Regions from separate parts of the Stenotrophomonas sp. STEN033 genome, predicted to be linked through region 1. Evidence: riboswitches for the same ligand, from Rfam matches in the RefSeq annotation. Region 1 holds a riboswitch; the other holds the start of a gene.

Region 1 (8,171 bases):
CGGCGGCGATTTTCGGCCTGGCGGCGATCACCGATTGGCTGGATGGTTGGGTGGCGCGGCGTTACCAGCAGCATTCGGCATTTGGTGCCTTCCTTGACCCGGTGGCGGACAAGTTGATGGTGGCGGTGGCCTTGTTCCTGATCGTGCAGGGGCACCCGACGCCGTGGATGGCGTTCTGGGCGGCGGTGATCGTCGGTCGGGAGATCGCGGTATCTGCCCTGCGCGAATGGATGGCTGAAATCGGCCAGCGCGCCAAGGTGCGGGTAGCGATGATCGGCAAGGTCAAGACCACCGCGCAGATGGTGGCGCTGCTCTGCCTGCTGTATTCGGTGTCACCCAATACCTCTTACAAAACCATCTGGATGGGCGAGCCGGTTTTCCATATCGGTGACTGGATGCTGGCCATCGCCGCTTTGCTGACTCTGGTGTCTGCATTGCAATACCTGCGTGCGGCCTGGCCGAGCCTGCGTGAAGACGAAAAGGCCGCCCGAAATGGTGCAGTCAAAAAGTAAACGGGCTGTTGACACTGCGCCCAATGCATGTAGAATTTCGCCTCCCAAGCGGGAATAGCTCAGTTGGTAGAGCGCAACCTTGCCAAGGTTGAGGTCGCGAGTTCGAGTCTCGTTTCCCGCTCCAGTTTCAAACATCGCACTGTGCGAATGCATGGTTTGATGCGTAAATTGATGTAGCAAGCCTGCGGGAATAGCTCAGTTGGTAGAGCGCAACCTTGCCAAGGTTGAGGTCGCGAGTTCGAGTCTCGTTTCCCGCTCCAGTCTTGCAATACATCTCGAATGTTGGCGCTCTGTTTCGCAGATGCTGCATTCAATCCGCGGGAATAGCTCAGTTGGTAGAGCGCAACCTTGCCAAGGTTGAGGTCGCGAGTTCGAGTCTCGTTTCCCGCTCCAGATAGTGACCAGCAGATTCCATGTGATATCTGCAGGTAAAGAAAAGCCCCTGACGGGGCTTTTTTGTTGTCCGCGATTTACCTCCAGCCAACTGCTGCCGACATCGGCAGCAGTTGACGATGCGTGACGCTGCTCAGCGCGCGCCGTGCGCTGCAGGTTCCGCAGTGGGGGTGTGGGCCGCTGCACTCCATGCACGCAGCCCGATCACGGCAAGACCGAGGAAGAACACGTACAGCGCCGCGGTCACATGCAGTGACTTGAACAGATACGCGCCCACGTACACCACGTCGACCACGATCCACAGCCACCAGGTGGCGGTGTGGCGGCGTGCTTGCCACCACTGTGCGACCAGGCTCAAGCCGGTGAGTATCGCGTCCAGCCACGGCAGTGAGGCATCGGTGAGGCTGTGCATGCCGGCACCAAGCGCGATGCCGCCAAGCAAACCGATGCCCAGGTCACGCAGCATCTTGCTGCGTGACAGGGGCACGATGCGCACGCTGCCTTCGTCGGCGTTGTGACGCCGCCAGTTGATCCAGCCGTAGACCAGGAAGACGGCAAAGGCGAGCTGCAGCAGAGTGTCCGAATACAGCTTGGCTTCGGCGAATACCAGTGCATACAGCGCCACCGACAACAGGCCGACCGGCCAGGCGACCATCCGCCGTTGCGCCATCAGCCAGACGCCGAGGATGCTGCATAGCGCGGCCGACCATTCGAGCGCGGCGCTGCTCACAGCGCGACGCTCACCGATACGCGTGCCTGTCGCGGTGCGCCCGGGAACAGGTAGTAGTCCCCCAGGCTGCTGCCGGTGTCGCGCCAGTAGAAGCGGTTGAACAGATTGTCCACCGACAGGTTCCAGCTCACTGCGTGGCCTTGCAGCTGGTGCTTGAAGCGCAGGCCAGCGTCGAACAGGTTGTAGCTCGGTGCGCGTACCGCGCCATCAGCGCGCGCGGTATTCGCCGATGCGTAGCGCCAGCCGCCGGTCAGGTCCAGCCCTTCAACGAAGGGCAGTGCATAGCTCAGGTGCACGCTGGTCCGCAGCTTGGGGACGTTGACCAGTTGGTGGCCTTCGTAGTCCGGCGTGCCGGTGTCGCGCGCACGTGCCTGCAATAGGCTGGCGCTGGCGACAACCTGCAATGCATCGGTGAGCTGGCCGTTGGCCGTCAGTTCCAGGCCGATGTGGGCCTGCTTGCCTTGCTCGACGAAGGTGTAGCCGACATCGCTGTCGTCGGGCTTTGCGTACTGGTAGGGCTGGGTGGTGCGGAACAGTGCTGCGCCCAGCGTCAGCTGCTCGGTGCTGGAATACTTCACGCCGATTTCGAGTTGTCGCGACTGCACTGCCGGCAGGAAGGTATCGGCGTTGGCGGTCCAGAACGGTGCTTCCTGGCCCAGCGAGATGCCTTCGACATAGCTGGCATAGGCATTGATGCTGTCGCTGGCCTTCCACATCACCGCGGTCTGCGGTAGAAAGCGCGACAGGCGGCTGCGACGTTGCGGGTTGCCGCGCTTGTCGTAGGCGCGTTCGTCCAGGCGCACGAAGCGGCCGCCGGCCAGCCATTGCCAGTCTTCATTGAGCTGGATGCGATCCAGTGCGAAGACGGCGGTCTGGCGGCTGTCGAGGCGGCGTGCGGAGGCGCCGGGCATCAGTGGCGAAGGCTCGAATACGGGCAACTGTTGGTCGTGGATGTTGACCGTGCCGACGTACTCGTTGACGTTGCGGCGCTTGTCCACGGTGCGGCGGAACTGGTCGGCACCCACGGTCAGCTGATGGCTGATGCTGCCGGTGTCGAAGCTGCCGCGCAGCTCGGCGCGCAGCTCCTGGTTGCGACGGGTATCGTCCGGGCTGCGGTAGTCGTAGATGTCGTAATCGCCATTGGGGGCGAAGTAATTGCCCGGCACGCTGCCATCGGCACATTCTGCGGCGTAATAGCAGCCATAGGCGAAGGCGACGTTGTCATCGATCACCGTGCGGCTGTGGCTGACGGCAACGCGGGATTGCCAATCGGCGCTGAAGTCGTAGGTGTGCAGCGCAGTGATATTGGTGCTGGCAATGCCTACCGGCTGCTGCCACGGCTGGTAACCGAGCAGGTGCTCGCGGTCCACGCCGGTCGGCAGTTTGCTCGCGCCCAGCAACTGGTAGCCGGAGGCTGAGCGCTGCGCGCTGGTCTGGTAGTTGGCATCCACTTCAAGCTTGCCGCGCTCGCCGATCAGCCAGTCGGTCGCCAGCGAATAGAAATTGCGGCGGCCATCGGCATGTTCGATATAGGACGCGCTGTCGTCCCAGGCGGCGTTGAAGCGCAGGCCGATGCGCGGGGTCAGCCAATGGCCGACGTCGATGGCGGCGTAGCGTGAGCCTTCGTTGTCGGTGCCCAGGGTGACGGTGCGTACTTCGGCCGGCCGCTTGCCGACGTAGTTGATGATGCCGCCCGGCGCCATCACCCCGGCCGCCAGGCCAGCTTCGCCCTTGAGCACTTCCACCGACTGCAGGTTCTCCAGCGCCAGCCGCTGTTCGCCGGCAATCGACATGCCGTTGAAACGATAGCCGGTGGCGGTATCCAGTGCGAAGCCGCGGATGGCGACGTTCTGGTAATAGCCGACCGGTGCATAGGCATCGCCCAGCGAAGCGTCATTGCTGGCCAGTTCGGACAGCGAGCGCACCTGCTGATGATCGAGGAAGTCGCGGTCCAGCACGTTCATTGATGCCGGGGTGCTTTTCCAGTCGCCGCTGCCAAAGCTGTTGACGCGGGCGTTGTCCGCTTCCGGCTGACGGGCCTGCACGCGTACGGCGGCCAGTTCGGTCGGCGAGTGTTCGACAGCCGCATCGAGGCCGGTGTCGCTGGCGTACAGCGGCAGGGTGGTGCTCAGGGCGAGGGACAACAGCGTGGGGCGCAGGCAGCGGTTCATTCGATTCGTCTTCAGGGAACAAGGGAGACGAAGCGAAGGCGCGCATGCGCAGCGCCAATGACGGCGCTACGGCTGCTGCTCAAAGCTCCCTACGCCGGTGCAAACCGGATCAGGTTCCAAGGGACTCTCTCAGCCTGGCAAATCCAGGCACCCCCGCTTCAGGCCGCCATTTCACTACAAATGCGAATGATTTGCGAGTCGGGCCGCTTCAGGCGGCGGCGTGCAGGGCCTGCAGCAAGGCTCGGCCGTGGTGACTGGCGAACCATTCGGGGTGGCCGAGCATGAATGGCTGCCAGGCGACATCGGCATTGGCGGTGGAACCGGTGATGCCTTCGAAATACTCCACTTCGGACAGTGCAAAGTCGAAATGCACCATTGGCAGCAGATCGGCAAGCAGGTGGACCCGCTCGGCCGACAATGGCAGTACTTCGCGGTAGCCGTCGAGCAGGGCCAGTGCGATATCGGTACGTACCGCTTCGGCGCCGCGCTCCAGTTCCAGCCAGGCCACCGCATTGCGTTCGATGGCGGTGGCCAGGTCGAACAGGGCGCTGGTGGGGGAGGCCAGGCCGAAATCGAGCACGGCGCTGACCTGCATCGCGTTGTCGTCATGGCCCCACAGCAGGTTGGAGACATGCCAGTCGTTGTGCGCCCACAGCGGCGGTTCGGCCTGCAGGCGCGCGGATAGTCCGGTATGCCAGGGCAGGACGCTGCGCTGCAGTTGCTGCTCCCACGGGATGCGGGCCAGGTAGCGCGCCAAGCCGGGGCGATTGTCCAGGTCGGCCTTGAGTGCAGAGATCGGGTCTTCGGCCCTGATCAGCTCATCGCGGGCGACCAAAAGGTGGGTGCTGCGCTGGGGCGCGTGATAACCGGCCGAAGCGCGATGCAGGGTGGCCAGCATGCGGCCGGCGGCGCGTGCGCGTTCGCGCTCGGTCAGCAACGTCCACGACGGGGCGTCGCGGTACAGGTCCTGGCCAGTGGCGACGGCGTGCAGTTCGTAGGTCCAGTCGCCATGTTCGATGGCGGTTGCGCCGTGCTGGTTGCGCAGGAGTTCGGCAACCGGAACCCCTGCATTGGCGAGGTGGGTGATGAACCGGTGCTCCTCCTGCAGACAGGCGGCTGTACGGACCAAGCGATGATGCCGTTTGATGAAGACCTTGCCGTACGGGCCGGAGGCAATCGCGGCGGCCGACATCGGTCGCGGACTATGCCAAAGCAGGGCGCTGCCGGCATCCAGCTGCGGGTAATGATCACATAGCCAAGCCAGTTCAGCCGCATCGATGACGGGCCAGTCAGCGGCCACTTCATCATTGTTGAGGCCTTGCACGCGGTGTGATTGCTGGGTCATCGGAACAGGCTGGAGCAGGTGATGCGGCGGAGGCGCGATGGTACGCCAGCCCCGCCCAAGCTGCAGGCAGCACGCACATGTAGTGCCGAGCGATGCTCGGCAAGAGCTTTACCAGCGTAAAGCTCCCCTCACCCCAACCCCTCTCCCGCAAGCGGGAGAGGGGCTAAAACCGTAGTGCCGAGCCGTGCTCGGCAGGGGCTTTCCCGGTGATGCCCCAGCCGAGCGTGGCTCGGCTCTACAGGGATTGCAGAGCCGACGAAGACAGTCATCCAGCCTATGTGAAAGGAATTGTTAAAAAGCGCTGGCGCAGCCCTGCCGAAGTCTGTATGATTCGCCCACACCGCGGGAATAGCTCAGTTGGTAGAGCGCAACCTTGCCAAGGTTGAGGTCGCGAGTTCGAGTCTCGTTTCCCGCTCCAAATTGGAAAGGGCCCCCTCAGTGGGGTCTTTTCATGTCGAGGTGATGTTGTGCTTCGACGACGCAGTTGTTTGGCCTGGTAGCAGAGTGGTTATGCAGCGGATTGCAAATCCGCGTACGCCGGTTCGATTCCGACCCAGGCCTCCAAGTAGTAAGCACTAAAGCCCTGAGAAATCAGGGCTTTTTTGTTTTCTGCCGCTTGCGCCGAAATCCCGGGATGACCTGTTCAAGCGTGTGCGCTTATCCGCCACTCGCGTTCACGTGGCAAACCCGTGGGGGCATGCGTGCACTGCGTGTACTTGGGTTTGAGCGGCGACATCGTTTGTGCGGTTTGCTTGCCCAGCGCTATGCCTGCAAGCGGGAGGTGAGCGTGTGCGGCGTGGTTTGTTGGGCGCAGGCACTTCGGTCTATGGCACCTACCTTTGTCGACCCTCCGTAACTCAATGGCAAGCCAACTGAGAGTTTTCCGGTTCGTGGTATCCGCAGAACTCGGTAGGCATCCGTCCGCCAAGGTTGTCGGAGGGCTCTCGGCTTTGCATGGGCGCGCCTATCCAAGCGGTCGTACGATGTCCGCTTGAGGTTGCCGGGGCATATGATTGTTTCCAGGATCTCAGTGAAGGCAGTTCAGTAGAGAACGCCATGAAAGTGATTTTTGCTGTGTTGATCTTCAGCTGTTGCTCGCAATCAGTTCTCGCCCAAGAAATGGGTCTGTTGCCTCGTGCAGAGGATATCGCGACGGTGATTTCGTCTGAGCTCTCCAGGCAGGCAGAGCGGTCCCTGCCTGTCTTGTCTGCGCGCATCGATGTGGTTGACGCAAAGGCGCTGAAGCACGACTGTTCGCTGGTCTCGCCGGGATTGGTCGACTGCATGGCGTCAGGGAGTTTTGATGGCTTCCTGTATCTGGATGGAAGTGCCACTTCTGTCGCGCCGAGAGCTTTTGACGTGCGGCAAAAGCTTCGTCTCAGCATGATTGAGGGGGCCGGGGCTCTGGTGGATGGCGAGGAGGTTTAGCGCGCGACCGCTCCTTGCCGCGGCTCAGCTGCTTGTGCGCGCTGCGATCTCGACCTCGAGGTGGGCAAATGCACGCCACTCGATGGCTTGCAGCAGTGCGCGATCCGCCAGTGGCAGGGTGTTGCTCAACATGGCTGCACCGAAGTCGCTCAAAACTGCTTCGCCGGTGACCGGGTTCCACAGGATGTTGTGGGCGTACAGGTCGCCGTGCAGTATGCCGCGTGCATGCAGGTGCTTCAGCGCGCCACGGATGCAGCCCAGCAGCCGCTCGGCGATGGTCGGCGTAAAACGCGTATCTGTGGCATAGACATCACGCGTGCAACTGGCAAGGCTGGGTGGGCCGGCCAGATTGATGTAGTCCGGGGGGAGCAGGGGCATCGCCACCGCCAGGCGGCCTTCCGGGTGGCCTTCGACCGTTGCCAGCGGTGCAAGCAGGTAGGGATGCCCGGCGGCGGCCAGGCCGGCAGCCAGTTCCGACTGTGGCGTCCCATCGCTGGTAAATGCCGCCTTGAATACCTTGATGGCCATCGACTGGCCGCTGCATGTGTGGGTGGCGCGATGGATGTGGCCGCTTGTCCCTTCGCCCAGCAGCGCGCCGATCTCCAGTTCGTCGTAGCGGATGGCGTGGTGATGCGCCTCTGCCAATGCAGTCTGCTCGGCGTTTGCAGTCAGTGGATTACCGGCCACCGCCGGCCACGCGAGGTTTGGCAATGCCAGCACGGTCGCGGGAATTTCCTGGAACCGGTTGCTGGCAATGCGCAGCAGCTCCAGTGCCTTGCAATTGCCCAGATCGGGCAAGGTGGTGAGCTGGTTGCAGGAAAGCATCAGTTTCTGCAGCCGCGGCCGCTGTCCCAGCGCAGCGGGCAGTTCAGCCAGCTGGTTGTCGGAGAGGATCAACCAGCGCAGCTGCGCTGGCAGGCTGCGCTCGCTTACCCGGGTAAGCGCGCAAGCCTTGAAGCCGACCATCTCCAGCTGCGCGCAGTCGCCCAGCGCCGTTGGCAGTTGCGTAAACGGGTTGTTGGAGCAGAACAGGATGCGCAGCTTGTGCAGCCGCCGCAGGTCTTCAGGCAGTGAGCTGAGCTGGTTCCCGGAGAGGTCCAGTATTTCCAGAGTGTCAGCCAGTGCAAACAGCGCCTGCGGGAACTCGGTGAGGCCCAGGTTGACCAGCCGGACAGCCTGGGCGCCGGCGAGGGCGCCGTTGTTCAGATCTTCAAGGGTATGCATGCGCGGTGAGTGTAACGAGGCCGGCGGCAATGTCCTATGTGGAAGCGGCGCCAGCCGCGAGGCATGCGGATCAGCAGATGACGCTGCTGCCGGGTGCTTGCGCGTTGCCGGGTGTACGGTTGATGCCGCTCCCGCTGAGCAGGAGCAGCCCTGTCTCATCGAAGTGAGCAGCATTGCGCGCGGGTAGGCATGCTTCGTGGTGTGCTGTACTCCTTCAAGTCGCTCAAGACAGGCTTGTGGCCGTGAAGGCCGCCAGGCCGATGCACAGCAGCATCAGCGCCGCAAACGCCAACGGCTTGATCCGCCATCCGGATGCGTTGCCGCCTGCTTGGCAGGCCGGGCGGGCGCGATGGATGAGATCCAGGGGG
Region 2 (8,171 bases), on a different contig from region 1:
GTTTTCGTCGCCGAGTGGAATGCGGAACAGGCCGAACTGCGGCTGGCTGCGCACGAAGGCCAGATTGCCACCACCCCGCGACACCGCCGGGCTCTGCGCGTTGTCGATGCCCATGTCACGCAGTGCGCGCGTGGCCACATCCAGGCGATACAGGCGCGCTTCGCTGTCGATGCGACGACCAAACACCATCTCGTCCGAGCCCAACCAACTCCAGCCACGAATCTCGGCTGCGTCGTCGGTCAAACGCTGCGCATTGCTGCCGTCGGCATCCATCACCCACATATCCCCCACCTGGGGATTGCGCACGAAACCGATCTTTTTCCCGTCTGGCGAATAGCGCGGCGCATAGTCGAAGTCGTCGCTGCCCATCTCATAGCGCAGCGATGACCAGCGTCCCGATGCCAGATCCAGGCTGCGGATGCCGCGGCTGGCATAGCGCCCGGTCATCGACCCAAACAGCAGGCTCGCCCCGTCGGGCGCCCAGTCGAAGCTGAGCATGTCCGTGCCATCACAACGCGTGGCGCGACGCAGCCCGGTGCCGGTGGCCGATACCACCAGCACCTCGCAGTCGCCCTGTGGCAGGAATCGCGCAAAGGCCACATTGCGGCCATTCGGTGACCATACCGGGAAGCGATCCAGGGCGCCGGCAGGCGGCGTCAGCAGCGGCGTCGCGGTTGCATTGCTCACGCTCTGTATCCACAAGCTGGAACTGTTGTCCTGTTCGCGGGCGAACACCACCAGCGCGCCGTCGGGCGACAGCGAAGGATTCACCTCCACGCCTTCGGTCGCCGTGATCAGGCGGTAGGGACGCGCAGGACTGCCCACTACCCGATTGCCTTCGACCACCGTTGCGTCCGTCTGCGACGGCGCATCACGGCCCCACAGCAACCAGGCCATCATCAGCGTGCTCAACAACAAGGCGACACCGATCGCCAGCAAGCCGTAACGGCGCACCTTGCGCCGCGTATGGCGCGCGCCATCGTGCACAGGCGCCAGCGGCGCATCCACACCCGCTGCGTCAGCCTCCTCGGGCGCATCGGCAACCGCGGCGTCCGGGCTCGATTCCCAGGCAACCGGGGCCAGCAGGCGGTAGCCGGTTTTGGCGATCGTTTCGATATAACTTGCGCCTTCGCCTGCTTCGGTTGCAGCGAAGGCCTTGCGCAGCTGGGTAACCGCCTGGGTCAGCACGTCGTTGGTCGGCATGGTGTCCGGCCAGACCTCGGCAAACAGCTCGTCGCGGGTCACCACCTGCCCAGGTCGACGCGCAAGCACCAGCAACACCCCCACCGATTTGGGCGTGAGCCGTTGGGTTCTGGATGTTGCTGGCTGGTGCACCTCGCGGGAGGAAAGCACCACCAGACACTCACCGACACGCAGTCGGTCAGAGCTTGGTTTTTCGATGAAATTCGTTGCCATCGCGGTCGTTCAAAATCGCTGGCGGACACGCATCCTGTGTCCAGCTGTCAGGGCCCATGCCCTTCCAAGCCGCCAAGTTCCGCAAAAGGCATCAACGCACAGAGCAAATGTTTTTTCTGGAACCAATATTACTCTAACCGGGTTCCCCACGCGCCCACGCGTGGATGACATCAGGCTCTCTCTCGCCGACGTAATTACATAATCCGCTACATGATTCGCGCCGTACGGCGCGATTTTTTTATCTAGTGTTCAGTTTTCTCGGCTTTGTAAATGGTCAGGCCGACCAGCCGCGAAACCACCAAAGCAACGTACATAACGCCTGCAAACTGCTCCAGCATCACCAATGCACGGGCCTGCGGATGCACCGGCACGACATCACTCAAGCCTACCCCTGACAGCAAGCTGAAGCTGAGATAAAGCAACTCTACCCAGCTTCGGAAATCGCCCTCGCTGGTGGCCACAAAACTGCCCGGATACACGTGCTGGCAGACTGAATAGGCGAACGCGAACGCCCACGCCAGCAGCGTAAACGTGGCGCCTGCCGCGAACAGCTCATCACGCGTCACCTTGTGATCCTGCAGCATGTAGGCGATCAAGCTGCAGGAGGTATAGAAATACAGCAGGCATTCGAATGCCTGCGCCACCGCGATCAGCGAATAACGCCCGAGCAAGGCCCCGGCGATCGAGAACACCACCGCCGGGATCGCCAGCGTCAACGCCAGCCACAGCAACAACGGGCTGCGCCTTACCACCCACACCGCCAAGCCCAGCACCAGCATGCCGAATACGCCGAACAACGCGCGCCCGGCGGGCATGTGCTCCATCGCCGGGTACAGCAGTACGCCGAGCAGTTGCACCGCCAGCAGCCACGCCGACGGGTGCCGGCGCGCCATCACGATCCATCTCAAGCGCGATTGCATATGCTCTTTCAGTGCCTCAGTGCCGGTGGCGAACGCTGCTGTTGCTGCATTGCGCCTGGGCGGGAATATCAGGGAGCAGGATTGGCCGACATTCCAGCGCGATACGGATAGGTGGCAAAGATCGCCGCCACCGCTGCGTCAATCCGCTCGCCCCGCTGCTCCGGCTTGACCCGCCCGACCGTGCCCACCGCGACACCTTCCCAGACCAGGCGCTTCTGCCGTGCATCGACGACATCCACGTTCAATGTGCCCTCGGTGTACTGGCGCACGTCGGTGCGGTCACGCCAGTACGGCACGGCGACATAACCACGGGCGCGATAGCTGTAGTAATAGTCGTAATCCACTTCCGGCATCGTGGTGACCTGGGTCTTGTCCTGCAGGTAGGCGTTGAGGTTCACCCACAGGTCCGGATTGGCTTCATCGAACCGATAACCGCGCGCCTCCATCTGCGTGCGCACCGCGGCGCGGATGCGGTTGCTGGTTATGGTGGTATAGCCGTGCTGCTCGAGCGCCAGCGGCGTGAAGAACGCGAAACTGCGGTAGCGCGAGAAATCCGCACTGGGATCGGCCTGGCTGGCGACGCGCGGTGTACTGGCGCAGGCGCCCAGCAGGAGCAGCGTGGACAGGACGAAAAACAGCGAAACAAAGCGAAGTTTCATGGCCTACCCCTGGTGTGGACGGCTGCACGCTAGCACGTCCGTCCTGCGTGTGGCGTCAAGCATGGGCCAGGGCACCCGCGCAGGTGCCCTGGCCCGCTGGCGGGGCTATTCGGCGCGGTAGACCTGGCCGCCTTCGGCCAGGAACTGCGCGGACTTCTCGGCCATGCCCGCCGCCAGCGCCTGCGCCTCATCAACCCCCTGCTCGGCCGCGTACTCGCGCACGTCCTGGGTGATCTTCATCGAACAGAAATGCGGGCCGCACATCGAGCAGAAGTGGGCCAGTTTGTGCGCGTCCTTGGGCAGGGTTTCGTCATGGAATTCCTTGGCCTTCTCCGGATCCAGGCCCAGGTGGAACTGGTCCTCCCAGCGGAACTCGAAGCGCGCCTTGCTCAGTGCGTTGTCGCGAACCTGTGCGCCGGGATGGCCCTTGGCAAGGTCAGCGGCATGGGCGGCGATCTTGTAGGCCATGATGCCGTCACGCACGTCCTGCCGGTTGGGCAGCCCAAGATGTTCCTTGGGCGTCACGTAGCAGAGCATCGCGGTGCCGTACCAGCCGATCATCGCTGCACCGATCGCACTGGTGATGTGGTCGTAACCCGGCGCGATGTCGGTGGTCAGCGGCCCGAGGGTATAGAACGGCGCTTCGCCGCATTCGTGCAGCTGCTTGTCCATGTTCTGCTTGATCAGATGCATCGGCACGTGGCCGGGGCCTTCGATGATGGTCTGCACATCGTGCTTCCAGGCGATACGGGTCAGTTCACCCAGCGCTTCCAGTTCACCGAACTGGGCGGCGTCATTGGCATCGGCGATACAACCCGGGCGCAGACCGTCGCCAAGGCTGAAGGACACGTCGTAGGCCTTCATGATGTCGCAGATGTCTTCGAAGTGCGTGTAGAGGAAGTTTTCCTTGTGGTGCGCCAGGCACCACTTGGCCATGATTGAACCACCGCGCGAGACGATGCCGGTCACGCGTTTGGCGGTAAGCGGCACGTGTCGCAGCAGCACCCCGGCGTGGATGGTGAAGTAGTCAACGCCCTGCTCGGCCTGTTCGATCAAGGTGTCGCGGAAGATCTCCCAGTTGAGCTCCTCGGCACGACCATCCACTTTCTCCAACGCCTGGTAGATCGGCACGGTACCGATAGGCACCGGCGAATTACGCACGATCCACTCGCGCGTCTCATGGATGTGCTTGCCGGTGGACAGGTCCATCACCGTGTCGCCGCCCCAGCGGATCGCCCACACCAGCTTCTCCACTTCCTCGGCGATACCCGAGGACACCGCGCTGTTGCCGATGTTGGCGTTGATCTTGGTGAGGAAATTGCGGCCGATGATCATCGGCTCACACTCGGGGTGGTTGATGTTGTTCGGCAACACCGCGCGGCCCCGCGCGATTTCATCACGCACGAATTCCGGGGTGATGATTTGCTGAATGTTGGCACCGAAACTCTGCCCCGGATGCTGCGCGAGCAGACCGGCATCACGCACCGCGTCCAGCCGCTGGTTCTCGCGGATGGCGACGTACTCCATCTCCGGGGTGACGATCCCGCGGCGCGCGTAATGCATCTGGGTGACGTTGGCGGTACCAATCGCGCGGCGCGGCAGCGTGCGGCCGGGGAAACGTACGGCATCGAGTTTGGCATCGTGTTGGCGACCGCGGCCAAACTCGGAACTGAGCCCGGCCAACTGCTCGGTATCACCGCGCTCCTCGATCCAGGCGTTGCGCACCGCTGCCAGCCCCGCTGCCAGATCGATGGTGGCCTGCGGATCCGTATACGGGCCCGAGGTGTCGTACACGGTAATCGGATGGTTCTCCTCGCCGCCAAACAGGGTTGGCGTGCGGGTCTGCGCGATCTCGCGCATCGGCACCTGCAGGTCCGGGCGCGAACCGGCGACGAAGATCTTGCGCGAGCCGGGTATCGGCCGGGTCACCGACTCGGAAAGTTGCTGGGCCTGTTGCTGCAGGCTGGGCTGTGCATTCATGGGCATTCGTCCTGTCTATCCACACGCGGGGTGCGAAGGCCACGCGAGGGATTCGCATGACGGAACGAAGCGAAGGCGCACGCTGCCAAGTCCAGGCCCATCACGGGCTCATCGACTGGCAGCACACAAAGCTTCCCTACGCCGGTATGAACCGGATCAGGTTCGAAGGGTATGTCTCAACCGCAGCCCCAAGGCTGCGGTACCCCCGCTTCGGGCGCTATTAGACCTGCAAAGCCCCGCAAATCCAACCCATCTGCTGTCAGCGCACAGGATCCTCGGGTATCCCACCCGCGCCGGGCACGGCGATGCTGAAGGGTGCCTGTGCCGGATTGCGCAAACGCATGACACCTTGTTCGTTGACGTTGATCATCAGGTCGCCTTCCGCCGAGAACGCCAGACCACCGGGCTTGTGCAGGCCGCCCGGTAGCGCACCCGCCCTGTTGCCGACCTGATCCAGCGCACCTGCTATCACGCCAGCCTTGCCATCCAGCCCGATCCGCAGCACCGTGTTGTTGCCCACGTCGCTCAGATAGACATTGCCCTGCGCGTCCACCTCGATGCGCTCGGGGCGACACCATACCCAGCTGCAACTCGCAGCCGATAGCGCCTCCCGCTCCGCGCTGCTTTTGGCTTGTGCGTAAGCGAGCTCATACGCTTTCTCCAGCGGCCGCTCCGCAACGTGGAACAGCATGCGGTGCAAACCACTTTCCGGGTCGATCCGCCAGACTGCATTCTCGTCCAATGCATACACATACCCATCAGGACCGACCGCGATGTCCTTGTAGATCACGGTTACGGCCGCGCGGTTGACCCGTTGCAGCTCGCCTGACGGAGCGATCACGTCCATCGGCCGGTGTTCATCGGAGGCCAATGTGGTGACCTGGCCCGAGCGCAGATCCAGGCGCCGCAGACGCACGTCACCGCTGCCAACGTAGGGGGTGTCATCCAGCACGTACAGCACGTTGCGCGCTTCATCCAGTGCGATGTACTTCGGCTCGTAGAAGCTGGCCCTGGCAAAGTCGCCATCGCCGCGAAACGATTCCGAATAGTTGCCGGTCAGTGTCTGGACCACCCCGTCAGGCCGTACTGCACGGATCCGCGCACTGCCACTATCGGCAACGTATACCGTTCCGTCGCGCGCCCTTGCCAGATCCGTGGGATAGGTGAAACGCGCTTCAAGCCGCGGGCCATCGCTGCGGCCCTTCTTGTCGTTCCCCGCCCACAGCGCTGCGTTCCCATCGCGATCGACCTGGAACAAGGCGTTATCCAGTCTGGCGACATAGAGCGTGCCGCCATCGGGCAGCATGACAATGCTGTCGTCAAGCGAGGCCGGCAGTTTGGCCGACCTGCGTTTGTCGATGTCGTCACCTTGCCACCATGCCGAAGGCGGCGCATGCCCGGCAACCAGTGCCAGCCGGCCGTCCGCTCCCAGCGTAAACAGCGCGCTGCCACCGTCAATCGCCAGCACGATGCGCCCCTTGCCATCGACGGCCACCGCGTCGATCCGGCTGTCACCATAGCCGCGATCATCCGCTGCCGCTGGCAACGCCAACAGCGTCGTGAACTCCGCTGAGCGCGGCTCGAAGCGCAGCAACCGGTGGCGATCAATCAGCAAGGGCCGCCCTTGCGGATCAATCGTCAAACCACTGAAATCCACCGGTGCCGCGTCCCTGGGCCGCGAAGGCATCGGCGGCAGGCTGCCGCGTCCGGAAAACGGTACCTGCCCGATCAGCGCGGCTACCGGGCCACTGGCCGGCGGCTGGACGAGGTAGTCGGCCGGCGGCGTCCACTCGGGTACGTCCAGGCTGCCCATCACCTCGGCACGGTCGTCATGCAGGCGGAACAGCAGCTTGCCGTTGATGCCCCACAATTTTCCGTCGGCTGCCGCGGCGATCTTGCGCAGCATGATCATCTGCCCGGGTTCCCACAGACGTGCCTTGCCTTGCGTATCGATCACCAGGGTGCGCTCGCGATAGCTGCCGCTGTCGGCGACCCAGATCCGCCCCTTGGCGTCGACTGCAATGCCCGAGGGATCAGGTAGCAGTGGCGCTTCCGGCGCAACGGGAGCAGCAGTCTGGCGGCTTTCGGCAGGAAGTGACGGCGGCGATGGCGGCGCCGGGGCGACCACAATGTCCACGGATCCGCCAGCACCCAAGGCAGGGGCCTCCGCCATCGGCTCGCCCTTGCGAAGCTGCAGCGCGGTGATCCGGCCCTTGGCATCCACCGCGCGCAATCCCTTGACGCGCTGCTCGACCACCAACAGGCGACCGTCGGCCAGGCGGGCCAGTTCAGACGGGCGCGTCAGCTGCTGTGCGTCGCCGCCGGCCGCCATCGGATTTGCCGTGCCGGGCTTCCCGATGATCGTGGTGACAATCCCATCCTGGCCGATCCTGCGCAACGCATTGCCGTCGGCATCGGCTACCAGCAGTGCGCCATCCTTGTCGCGGTAAGGCGTCAGCGTTCCCATGAAGCGAGCGTCCAGCGCAGGACCGTCAGAATTTCCATAGGAGCCTGCCTGACCCATTTCCCATTGCAGGACCGAGTGTTCACTGGCCCCCACTGCTGCGGCCAGCATCAGCGGCACGACCAGCACCCATCGCGTCGACCTGGCCGACATCGCGCTCTTCAACGCATCCATTGCATCGTCTCCGTGTTCGGCTGGCAGAACAGTTCACTCAACTGCGAACGTAGCGGTTCAAGGTCCATCGGTGCATGCACATCCAGCAGCGATACGGATGCCGTATCTCCCGCATTGAGCACCGCAAGCAACCGCGAGTCGGGCGAGAACGCGACCTTCATCGGCCAGGCATCGGTTTGGAAGACGTGCGTCAGCAGGCCGCTGTCGCGCGCCACCACCATGGCCAACGCATTCTTGGGAAAGGTCAGCGCCAGTAGACGGCCATCGTCACTCAAGGCCATGTTCCAGGTAGTGACCTCATTGCAGAAGCGATAAGCGCGCAGCGGCGACAGCGTAGCGGCCGCGTAGTCGACGACGCCGTCTTCGTATAGCGCGACGAGATTGCCATTGTTCCGATCGACCGCCAGATCGTAAGGCGACGCCCCGCTTTCGATCAGCGCACTGCGCGAACGCTTCGCGGTATCAAACACCTCGATGCCGTCGCCGAAGATGCTGTTTACGTAGAGGTGACGCCCATCGACAGCCATCGTCAGCGCAAGCTGCCGTCCGAACGACAGG

What was found. Region 1 has a riboswitch for thiamine pyrophosphate ahead of AC1VXC_RS13900 (TonB-dependent receptor). Riboswitches for the same ligand answer to the same signal wherever they lie in the genome.
Region 2: it holds a riboswitch for thiamine pyrophosphate, as region 1 does, so the genes downstream of both, thiC (phosphomethylpyrimidine synthase ThiC) here and AC1VXC_RS13900 (TonB-dependent receptor) in region 1, are expected to answer to the same signal.

The regions. Positions count from the first base shown of each region.
Region 1 is NZ_JBXFWM010000041.1:19,710-27,880, reverse strand. It holds gene pgsA (CDP-diacylglycerol--glycerol-3-phosphate 3-phosphatidyltransferase) at 1-512, shown strand, start outside; tRNA gene AC1VXC_RS13920 (tRNA-Gly) at 561-636, shown strand; tRNA gene AC1VXC_RS13915 (tRNA-Gly) at 697-772, shown strand; tRNA gene AC1VXC_RS13910 (tRNA-Gly) at 830-905, shown strand; gene pnuC (nicotinamide riboside transporter PnuC) at 1,039-1,635, opposite strand; gene AC1VXC_RS13900 (TonB-dependent receptor) at 1,632-3,806, opposite strand; TPP riboswitch at 3,876-3,971, opposite strand; gene AC1VXC_RS13895 (phosphotransferase enzyme family protein) at 4,015-5,151, opposite strand; tRNA gene AC1VXC_RS13890 (tRNA-Gly) at 5,494-5,569, shown strand; tRNA gene AC1VXC_RS13885 (tRNA-Cys) at 5,642-5,715, shown strand; gene AC1VXC_RS13880 (hypothetical protein) at 6,208-6,579, shown strand; gene AC1VXC_RS13875 (leucine-rich repeat-containing protein kinase family protein) at 6,604-7,803, opposite strand; gene AC1VXC_RS13870 (4Fe-4S dicluster domain-containing protein) at 8,027-8,171, opposite strand, start outside.
Region 2 is NZ_JBXFWM010000008.1:73,696-81,866, reverse strand. It holds gene AC1VXC_RS04875 (winged helix-turn-helix domain-containing protein) at 1-1,416, opposite strand, end outside; gene AC1VXC_RS04870 (ion channel) at 1,659-2,336, opposite strand; gene AC1VXC_RS04865 (DUF4136 domain-containing protein) at 2,405-2,995, opposite strand; gene thiC (phosphomethylpyrimidine synthase ThiC) at 3,101-4,975, opposite strand; TPP riboswitch at 5,091-5,192, opposite strand; gene AC1VXC_RS04855 (NHL repeat-containing protein) at 5,235-7,613, opposite strand; gene AC1VXC_RS04850 (YncE family protein) at 7,601-8,171, opposite strand, start outside.